3 linked regions of the Caballeronia sp. LZ062 genome follow. The main gene of each other region encodes a partner of the protein of the gene in region 3 in a complex. Links are inferred from orthologs where the notes say so. Each region holds a gene or a part of one and is shown on either strand. Other genes may lie near its edges. The genes, in order: eno, pnp and P9239_RS08750.

What was found.
Region 1: the proteins of P9239_RS08750 (region 3) and eno are in contact, whole or in part, in a solved structure (PDB 2FYM), measured with the Escherichia coli proteins. The link is inferred for Caballeronia sp. LZ062 from one-to-one orthologs.
Region 2: the proteins of P9239_RS08750 (region 3) and pnp are in contact, whole or in part, in a cryo-EM structure (PDB 9QH0), measured with the Escherichia coli proteins. The link is inferred for Caballeronia sp. LZ062 from one-to-one orthologs.

Annotation. Positions count from the first base shown.
Region 1 is NZ_JARTWB010000002.1:755,839-758,636, reverse strand. It holds eno (phosphopyruvate hydratase), read right to left. Parts: upstream 2,143-2,798; coding sequence 859-2,142; downstream 1-858. Other genes in the region: kdsA (3-deoxy-8-phosphooctulonate synthase), read right to left, coding at 2,301-2,798; ftsB (cell division protein FtsB), read right to left, coding at 275-739; P9239_RS09580 (hypothetical protein), read left to right, coding at 1-195. UniProt on the Escherichia coli protein: Catalyzes the reversible conversion of 2-phosphoglycerate (2-PG) into phosphoenolpyruvate (PEP). It is essential for the degradation of carbohydrates via glycolysis.
Region 2 is NZ_JARTWB010000002.1:819,882-823,064, reverse strand. The notes cover bases 170-3,129. They hold pnp (polyribonucleotide nucleotidyltransferase), read right to left. Parts: upstream 2,739-3,129; coding sequence 600-2,738; downstream 170-599. Other genes in these bases: rpsO (30S ribosomal protein S15), read right to left, coding at 3,091-3,129; P9239_RS09875 (NAD(P)H-quinone oxidoreductase), read right to left, coding at 170-393. Also shown: more of P9239_RS09875, read right to left, coding at 1-169; more of rpsO, read right to left, coding at 3,130-3,183. UniProt on the Escherichia coli protein: Involved in mRNA degradation. Catalyzes the phosphorolysis of single-stranded polyribonucleotides processively in the 3'- to 5'-direction. Also involved, along with RNase II, in tRNA processing.
Region 3 is NZ_JARTWB010000002.1:580,739-584,870, forward strand. Bases 48-3,956 are described here. They hold P9239_RS08750 (Rne/Rng family ribonuclease), read right to left. Parts: upstream 3,629-3,956; coding sequence 248-3,628; downstream 48-247. Other genes in these bases: moaA (GTP 3',8-cyclase MoaA), read right to left, coding at 48-55. Outside these bases: more of moaA, read right to left, coding at 1-47. UniProt on the Escherichia coli protein: Endoribonuclease that plays a central role in RNA processing and decay. Required for the maturation of 5S and 16S rRNAs and the majority of tRNAs. Also involved in the degradation of most mRNAs.

The sequences.
Region 1 (2,798 bases), 180 kb from region 3 along the record:
GAGCAGATGCAGCGTTACAACGAGATCGACAAACAGGCGCTGAGCGAATCGCAGCAAGCCGCGACTGCCGGCAACAACGCCAAGATGATGTCCGGCTACTACACGCCGCCTGTCAGCGTGTACGGCGGCTACTCCAGCGGCGGCTGGGGCGGTCCTTACTGGGGCACGGGCGTCGGCATCGGAACTTGGTGGTAGGCCGCTCGCGCGAACCGAAAAAAAATGGCGCAGTCGATAAAGACTGCGCCATTTTTATTCGCCCGCTGAGTGTTTTAGGTCACCCGCCTGCGCCCTGCTTTTTCTTCGCTTCGGCGGCTTTATCCTTGCGTGCCTTGCGGTCGAGATCGCGCAACTCCTGCTTCGACCGCGACACCGGATTCGGCACCACGCGCAACGGCGCGGCGGATACCTGCCCGCGCGTCGAGCCGTTCATGCCCGGGACGTTCGCCGAATTGACGGGCGCGGTGGAATTGGGCGCGACGAACTGCACGAAGACCTCGCTGTCCTTGACCATGCCCATTTCATAGCGCGCGCGCTCTTCCACGGCGGCGGTGCCGCTTTGCAGATCCTGCACTTCGCCTTGCACGCGCTCGTTGCGCAGCTTGAGATTCGTGTTCTTGTCCGTCTGCTGCGCGAGTTGCTGCTGCAGTTCATGCACGCGCAGCCAGCCGCCGTGTCCCCACCAGAGCGGGTACTGGATCAGCGCCAGCAACAAGACCAGAACGACAGTTACGAGCCGCATTCAAGTAGCCAAAATAAGCGCCGCCCGTCGGTCTCGATTGGCGCGAGGCCGGGGCGGCGGGCAGAAGATAAGATCAACGTCCTTATCGACTAAAGCGGCGAAAGCTTTAGCGAGGACTTTCAGCGCAAGTTATAAAACGCCGACTTGCCGGGATAGCTTGCGATATCGCCGAGGTCTTCTTCGATACGCAGCAACTGGTTGTACTTCGAGATACGGTCGCTGCGCGACAGCGAACCGGTCTTGATCTGGCCAGCGTTCAGACCGACCGCGATATCCGCGATGGTCGAATCTTCCGTTTCGCCCGAGCGGTGAGAGATGACCGCCGTATAACCCGCGCGCTTGGCCATTTCGATAGCCGCGAAGGTTTCCGTCAGCGTGCCGATCTGGTTGATCTTGATCAGGATCGAGTTCGCGATGCCCCGCTCGATGCCTTCCTTCAGGATGCGCGTGTTGGTGACGAACAGGTCGTCGCCGACGAGCTGCACCTTCTTGCCGAGGCGCTCGGTCAGCGTCTTCCAGCCGTCCCAGTCGCTTTCGTGCATGCCGTCTTCGATGGAGACGATGGGGAACTTGTCGGCGAGCGTCGCCAGATAGTCGGTGAATTCGCCCGACGACAGTTGCAGGCCTTCGCCCGCGAGCTGGTATTTGCCGTCGTGGTAGAACTCGCTCGCCGCGCAGTCGAGCGCGAGCAGCACGTCTTCACCGGCGCGATAGCCAGCCTTTTCGATGGCTTGCAGAATCGTCGACAGGCATTCGTCGTTGCTGCCGAAGTTCGGCGCGAAGCCGCCTTCGTCGCCCACCGCCGTGCTCATGCCGCGATCCGACAGAATCTTCTTCAGCGCATGGAACACTTCCGCGCCGCAACGCAGCGCTTCGCGGAACGTCGGCTGACTGACCGGCACGATCATAAATTCCTGAATATCCAGGCTGTTGTTCGCGTGCGCGCCGCCGTTGACGATGTTCATCATCGGCACGGGCAACTGCATGGCGCCCGAACCGCCGAAATAGCGATACAGCGGCAAGCCCGCTTCCTCGGCGGCAGCCTTGGCGACCGCCATCGACACGGCGAGCAGCGCGTTGGCGCCGAGGCGCGACTTGTTGTCGGTGCCGTCGAGTTCGAGCAGCGTCTTGTCGAGGAAGGCCTGTTCCGAGGCGTCGAGGCCCATGATGGCTTCGGAAATCTCGGTGTTGATGTGTTCGACTGCCTTCAGCACGCCCTTGCCGCCATAGCGGCCTGCTTCGCCATCGCGCAATTCGATGGCCTCGCGCGAACCCGTCGATGCACCCGACGGAACCGCCGCGCGGCCCATCGTGCCCGATTCGAGCAACACGTCGCATTCGACAGTCGGATTGCCTCGCGAATCGAGAATCTCGCGGCCGATGATATCTACGATAGCACTCATGGTTTCCTCAAATTGACGATGAATTCTGTCAGTCACGATCGAAGCGGCCAGCCTTCGCTTCACTGGCTTCGCTTCGTTGGCCTGGCTGAGACCTTCCGGCGCGCGGCCGGTTCACTGCGGCGCTCGCGTGTAACCATGCCGGAAACAGCGCGCCGTGCTTAGTTGAAGTCGTTCTCGAGAAACGGCCCGCTCTTCACCGCACGATCGAGCGCGATGAGCGTCGTCAGCAGCGATTCCATGCGCGCGAGCGGCACAGCGTTCGGACCATCCGACTTCGCGCAGGCCGGGTCCGGATGCGTCTCCATGAAGAGTCCGGCGACACCGGTTGCGACCGCCGCGCGCGCCAGCACCGGCACGAACTCCCGCTGACCGCCCGAACTCGTGCCCTGCCCGCCCGGCAACTGCACCGAGTGCGTGGCGTCGAACACGACCGGCGCGTTGGTTTCGCGCATGATCGCGAGCGACCGCATGTCCGACACCAGATTGTTATAGCCGAACGACACGCCGCGCTCGCACGCCATGAAGCGGTCTTCCGAGAGCCCAGCCTCGCGCGCGGCGTCGCGCGCCTTGTCGATCACGTTCTTCATGTCGTGCGGCGCGAGGAACTGGCCCTTCTTGATGTTGACGGGCTTGCCCGAACGCGCGCACGCGTGGAT
Region 2 (3,183 bases), 240 kb from region 3 along the record:
CACGGTGAAGAACGTTTCCGGCAGCGAGGCGGCCTCGATATCCGACAAACCTTCGGGCACCGGCAGGCATTGCTCCAGCGGCGCGACCGCGTACTCGGCATAGCCGCCGCCCGCCAGCAGCGCGCACACGCGATCACCCTTTTTGAGGCCGAACGGGTTGTGCTTGGAATCGAGATCGCCGTCGACGATTTCGCCCGCCACCTCGAGCCCCGGCAGGTCCGACGCGCCCGGCGGCGGCGCATAGGCGCCCTTGCGCTGGAACACGTCCGGCCGGTTCACGCCGGAAGCCGCCACCTTGATGAGCACCTCACACTTGCCGGGTTCGGGCATCGGGCGCTCGCCCAGTTTCAGGACTTCAGGTGCGCCAAACTCGGTGATTTCGACGGCCTTCATAGCATTCCCCTGATGGGCACGGCGGGATGGATCGATTCGAACGGCTCGAACCGGATGGCGCTGCGCACGCGACGAGCAATTCGCGCTCCACAGTGCCATCGAGTCCGGCGACGCATCGGACAATGCATAGCTCGCAGGGTCCAAATGCCGTCATACAAGAAAACGGCCGGCTCGCGAATGCGGCCGGCCGTCCACACATTACCGCATTACTGCTGCGGCTGCGTCGGTTCGGTTTGTTGCGCGGCTTCGTTCAGAAGCGCCTTGGCCGACAGACGCACGCGGCCCTTCTCGTCCGTCTGGATGACCTTGACCTTCACGATCTGGCCTTCCTTCAGGTAATCGTTGATGTCCTTCACGCGCTCGTTGACGATCTCCGAGATGTGCAGCAGACCGTCCTTGCCCGGCAGGATATTCACGATTGCGCCGAAATCGAGCAGCTTCAGCACCGGACCTTCGTACACCTGACCCACTTCAACTTCGGCCGTGATGTTCTCGATGCGCTTCTTCGCCTCGGCCATGCCTTCGGAGCTCGTGCTCGCGATGGTCACGACGCCGTCGTCCGAGATGTCGATGGTCGTGTTCGTCTCTTCGGTCAGCGCGCGGATCACCGAACCGCCCTTGCCGATCACGTCGCGAATCTTTTCCGGATTGATCTTCAGCGTGATCATGCGCGGCGCGAATTCGGACAGTTCCGTGTTCGTGCCCGGAACCGCCGAGGTCATCTTGCCGAGGATGTGCATGCGGCCTTCCTTCGCCTGCGCGAGCGCGACCTGCATGATTTCCTTCGTGATGCCCTGGATCTTGATGTCCATCTGCAGCGCGGTCACGCCTTGCGCGGTGCCGGCCACCTTGAAGTCCATGTCGCCCAAGTGGTCTTCGTCACCGAGAATGTCGGTCAGAACCGCGAACTTGTTGCCTTCGAGGATCAGGCCCATCGCGATACCCGCGACGTGCGACTTCATCGGCACGCCGGCGTCCATCAGCGCGAGGCAGCCGCCGCAGACCGATGCCATCGACGACGAACCGTTCGATTCCGTGATTTCCGACACGACGCGGATCGAGTAGCCGAATTCGTCGGCGCTCGGCAGGCACGCGACCAGCGCGCGCTTCGCGAGACGCCCGTGGCCGATTTCACGGCGCTTCGGCGAACCGACGCGGCCGGTTTCGCCCGTGGCGAACGGCGGCATGTTGTAGTGAAGCATGAAGCGCTCGCGGTATTCGCCTTCGAGCGCGTCGATGTTCTGCTCGTCGCCCTTCGTGCCGAGCGTCGCGATCACGAGCGCCTGCGTCTCGCCGCGCGTGAACAGCGCCGAGCCGTGCGTGCGCGGCAAGACGCCCGTGCGGATTTCGATCGGGCGCACCGTGCGCGTGTCGCGGCCGTCGATACGCGGCTCGCCGTTCAGAATCTGCGAGCGGACGATCTTCGCTTCGATGTCGAACAGAATGTTGCCGACGGTGGCCGCATCCGCCGCGGTCGTGCCGGACGCCGCCGCTTCCTCAGCGAGCTTCGCGGAGGTCGCCGCGTAGACTTCCTTCAGCTTCGTCGAGCGCGCCTGCTTGTTGCGCAGCTGGTACGCGGCTTCCAGTTCCGGCTTCGCGATTTCGGTGACGCGCGCGATCAGCGCTTCGTTCTTCGCGGCCGGCTGCCAGTCCCACTCGGGCTTGCCGCCGTCGCGCACGAGTTCGTGGATCGCGTCGATCGCGGCTTGCATCTGCTCGTGGCCGAACACGACCGCGCCGAGCATCACTTCTTCCGAAAGCTGCTGCGCTTCGGATTCGACCATCAGCACCGCGCGCTCCGTGCCCGCGACGACCAGATCGAGCGCCGATTCCTTCATCTGCGCGCGCGTCGGGTTCAGCACGTACTCGTTATTGATGTAAGCGACGCGTGCAGCGCCGACCGGGCCGTTGAACGGCAGGCCGGACACGGCGAGCGCGGCGGACGCGCCGATCAGCGCGGGAATATCCGCCGGGATTTCCGGATTCAGCGACAGGACGTGGATCACGACCTGCACTTCGTTGTAGAAGCCTTCCGGGAAAAGCGGACGCAGCGGACGGTCGATCAGGCGCGAGATGAGCGTCTCGCCTTCCGACGGACGGCCTTCACGGCGGAAGAAGCCGCCCGGAATCTTGCCGGCGGCGTAGGTCTTTTCCAGATAGTCGACGGTCAGCGGGAAGAAGTCCTGACCCGGCTTCGCCGTCTTGGCGCCGACGACGGTCGCGAGCACCACGGTGTCTTCGACGTCGACGATCACCGCGCCGCTTGCCTGACGCGCGATTTCACCCGTTTCCAGGCGGACGTTGTGTTGTCCCCACTTGAACTCTTTGACGATTTTATTAAACATTGCGACTCCTTCTATGTTGCGCCGCGCCTTCGGTCGAGCGCGTCACGCTGTCTCTGCGGCGCTGGGCGGGGCGGTCCCGGGCCGCGCGTGGGAGGTGTGTTATGCCATTCCAGTGCGGCGCGCGAACAAGCCGCGGGGCCGCGCTGGAATGACACAAAGCTCTGCCGCGAGGCTGGACCGAGTGTCGGGTAAAGCGAATGACTGCCGAGAACGACTAAGTACGACGTGCCGACCGATAAACCGATCCGGCACCACTTCGCGAGCGGATCGCGCAAAAACAAAATGCCTGCATCAGCGAACTGACACAGGCACTTCGTTAGAACACTGGCCGCGAAGCCACGTCAGGGGCCAATTACTTGCGCAGACCCAGCTTTTCGATCAGCGAGCGGTAACGATCCGCATCCTTGCCCTTCAGATAGTCGAGCAGCTTGCGACGACGGCTGAC
Region 3 (4,132 bases):
CGGAGAAATCCGGGATCGCGCTGACATCGGCTAACGGAATGATGCGTCGGGACATGGTTGCTCGGAGCTTCGGTCGAATAGGCAAGCAGCCCATTTTAGCGGAAGCGCGCGAATCCGGCCGGGCGCGGCGGGGCTCGCTGGGCCGGGCTTTCCACTACTGCTCCAAGAAAAAACGCCATCGACTCGGCGTCGATGGCGTTTTTGCGTGCTGCTTCGCGCGGCCTCGACAACAAGGCCGCGCGCCCGGTCAATGCGCGCTCTTGCCAGTTTCCACTTGCTGCATCGGCGCGGTATCGAGCGGCGGGAGCGGCTTGCGCTCGCGCGGCGCGCGCATCGGCGCCGGTTCCTGCGCGGCGGCGGCGTTGGCCGCGCGCAGCTTGTCGGCGTCCGTGTTCACCCAGACGAGGCCGGCGGTGTCGAGCATCGGCTTCAACGCGTCCGTTCCCGTCGACGATGCGGCGGGCGTCGGCTGCGTCGCGGCAGGCTTCACCGGTTCGGAGACGACAGGCTCGGGCGTTGGCTGCGTCGTCGCTTCGGGCTGCGCGACAGGCGTGGCTTCCGTCTGAATCGGCTCCACCGCGGTTGCAGCCGGCGTCGAAGCGATCGCGGCGGTCTTCACCGGCTCGGACACTTCGGGTGCTGCCGGTGCTGCCGGTGCCGTTTCGGTGTGGCTCGCGGCTTCGACAGCCTTCGGCGCGTCCTCGGCGACGGGCGCGAACGGATCGGCCGGCTTCGTTTCCGCAACCTTCTGCGACGGCCCGAACGGGTTCTCCACGGCCGGCGCCGCTGCGGGCTTCGCGAAGATATCGGGCGCGGGCTGCAAATTCGCCTTTGCTTCGACCTTCGGTTCTTCCTTCGCCTCGTCCTTCGCCTCTTCCTTCACTTCGGACGGCTCGGCTTGTGCAGCTTGTACGGCTTGCACCGGCTCCGCTTCGCGGCTTTGCGCGGCCTCGGACTCGACCGCGACCGGACGCGGTTCACGGCGAGCGGCGGCTTCCTGCGCAGCTTCGGCGTCGAAGACACCGGCTTGCGCGGACGTGCTTTCGGCTGCACCTTCGGCTTCCGCCACATCGGCGGCGTGGTTCACGGTCATGCCTTCTTCATCGCGATCACGACGGCCGCCACGGCGACCACGGCGACGACGACGGCGCTCTTCGCCTTCACGTGCGGCTGCGGCCTGATCGGCAGAAAGCGCATCGACGTCTTGCTGCAAAGCGTCGGCATTGAGCGGCGTGGTGTCCGCGATATCCGATGCTGCCGTCTCGCCCTGCGTCAATGCCTCGACGGCGGCTTCCGGCTGCGGCTTGCGACGCTCGCCGCGTTCCGCGCGCTCGGGGCGTTCTGCACGCTCCGTGCGCTCGCCACGGTCGGCGCGGTCAGCACGCTCGCCACGGTCAGGACGCTCGCGGCGTTCCTGACGCTCGGCCGCATCCGGACGCGGTGCGCGTTCGGCGCCGCGTTCCTGGCCGCGATCGCGCGGTTCACGCGCCTCGCGCGGTTCACGGGCTTCGCGCGGTTCGCGGGTTTCACGCGGCTCGCGTGCTTCGCGGGGTTCACGTGCCTCGCGCGGTTCCCGAGCTTCACGCGGCTCGCGGACTTCGCGCAGTTCACGGCCTTCTCGTCCTTCACGTGCCTCGCGCGGCTCCCGGCCTTCACGCGTGCCACGCGCTTCGCGATCTTCGCGTCGCGCAGGCTGGCGTGCCGCACCGTTGCCGCCGGTCGTCGCGCCGTTGGCAGCGACGCCTTCACGGCCCGCGCCACTGCGGCGATTGCGGTTGCGATCGCCGCTGCCCGCACGTTCGCCACGCTCGCCGCGTTCGGCACGCTCGCGCTGCGGACGCGCCGCCGGTTGCGCTTCGACAGGCGCCGGAGCCGGCTTCACTTCGGGCTGGATGCCGAACAGATTCTTGATCCACGCGATGAAACCGCCGCTCGCCGGCACGGGCACGGGCGCCGGAGCGGGCGCGGCCTCGACCGGCGCGGGCTTGACGGGCGCGCTCGGCGCGGGCTTCTCGGGCGTGATGCCCTTCACCGCCGCTTCCTGCTTCGGCTTCACTTCTTCGGCGCGCTTGCTGTAGCCGGTCTCGGATTCGAGTTCGCTCGCCGCTTCGACGGCCATCTTCCACGAGGCGCGCGGATCGTCGAGGCGCGCATCGTCGTGACGCAGGCGCTCCAGCTTGTAATGCGGCGTCTCCAGGTGCTTGTTCGGAATCAGAACGACGTTCACCTTGAAGCGCGACTCGATCTTGTTGATTTCCGAGCGCTTTTCGTTCAGCAGGAAGGCGGTCACTTCGACCGGCACCTGGCAATGAATTGCCGCGGTGTTCTCCTTCATCGCTTCTTCCTGAATGATCCGCAGCACTTGCAGCGCGGACGATTCGGTATCGCGGATATGACCCGTGCCGTTGCAGCGCGGGCAGGTGACGTGGCTGCCTTCCGACAGCGCCGGACGCAGCCGCTGACGCGACAGCTCCATCAGACCGAAGCGCGAAATCTTGCCCATTTGCACGCGCGCACGGTCGTGCTTGAGCGCGTCTTTCAGGCGCTGCTCGACTTCGCGCTGGCTCTTGGCCGACTCCATGTCGATGAAGTCGATCACGATGAGGCCGCCCAGATCGCGCAGACGCAACTGGCGCGCGACTTCGTCGGCGGCTTCGAGATTGGTGCGCGTGGCGGTTTCTTCGATATCCGCGCCCTTGGTGGCGCGAGCCGAGTTCACGTCGATGGCGACGAGCGCCTCGGTGTGATCGATCACGATCGCGCCGCCCGAGGGCAGCGGCACCGTGCGCGAGTACGCCGTTTCGATCTGATGCTCGATCTGGAAGCGCGAGAAGAGCGGCACGTCGTCGTGATACCGCTTCACCTTTTGCAGGTTGTCGGGCATCACGATGTCCATGAAGGCGCGCGCCTGGTCATGGATTTCGGTCGTGTCGATGAGAATTTCGCCGATATCCGGCTGGAAGTAGTCGCGAATCGCGCGGATGACGAGGCTCGACTCGAGATAAATGAGCATCGGCTGGCCAGCGACGCCGCTTTGCGACGCGGCTTCGATGGCGCGCCACAGTTGCATCAGGTAGTTCAGGTCCCACTGCAGCTCTTCCGCCGAACGGCCGATACCGGCCGTGCGCGCGATGATGCTCATGCCTTCCGGCAGTTCGAGCTGCGCCATGGTTTCGCGCAGTTCCTGCCGCTCGTCGCCCTCGATTCTGCGCGACACGCCGCCGCCACGCGGGTTGTTCGGCATCAGCACGAGATAGCGGCCGGCCAGCGAAATGAACGTGGTCAGCGCCGCGCCCTTGTTGCCGCGCTCTTCCTTCTCGACCTGAACGATGAGTTCCTGTCCTTCGCGCAGCGCGTCCTGGATGCGTGCGGAGCGCATCTCGACGCCGTCGCGGAAATACTGGCGGGCGACTTCCTTGAACGGCAGAAAGCCGTGGCGGTCTTCGCCGTAGTTGACGAAGCAGGCTTCGAGCGACGGCTCGATGCGGGTGACGACTCCCTTGTAGATGTTGCCTTTGCGCTGTTCGCGCCCGGCGGTTTCGATGTCGATGTCGATGAGCTTCTGTCCATCGACGATGGCGACGCGCAGTTCTTCTTGCTGCGTCGCATTGAACAGCATGCGTTTCATTGAACGGCTCCAGAGCGGCTTTGACCCTTCCTCGTCTGGCGAATCGGCGCGGATTCGAACATCGGCGCGCGAAGCGGGAGGGCGGGCGTGCCACGCTTTTTGTGTTGTCACAAAAGCACGCCGGAGCGGATTTTAGGCGGGAGAATTGCCGAAAGCTGGCATCGGGCCGACGAACGCGGCGGCCGGGCCATGGGGCACATGCGACAACGGAAGGCGCACAGAGGCGATGCGGCCCGTGGCAAGGACGAACGGCGGCGCGGGGGCTGTCCGCGTCTCGAAATGGACGCGCCGAAGCCACTGCGCTCTTTCAACAGAGCCTTTCCCTCGCGACGGCGCCCGCGAAAGGAAGGGCGGTGTCGCGCAAACCGGCGCGATGCTTCGTTACCGACCTTCGTGATCGCGGACCTGCCGCGCGGCAGCCGCGGGCTACGTGCTCCCGCCTGCTGGCCGTGTCTCGCCTCGTTGCGGCGTTTCTTGCATCTCGCGCTTCGCAGGAATCAGCGC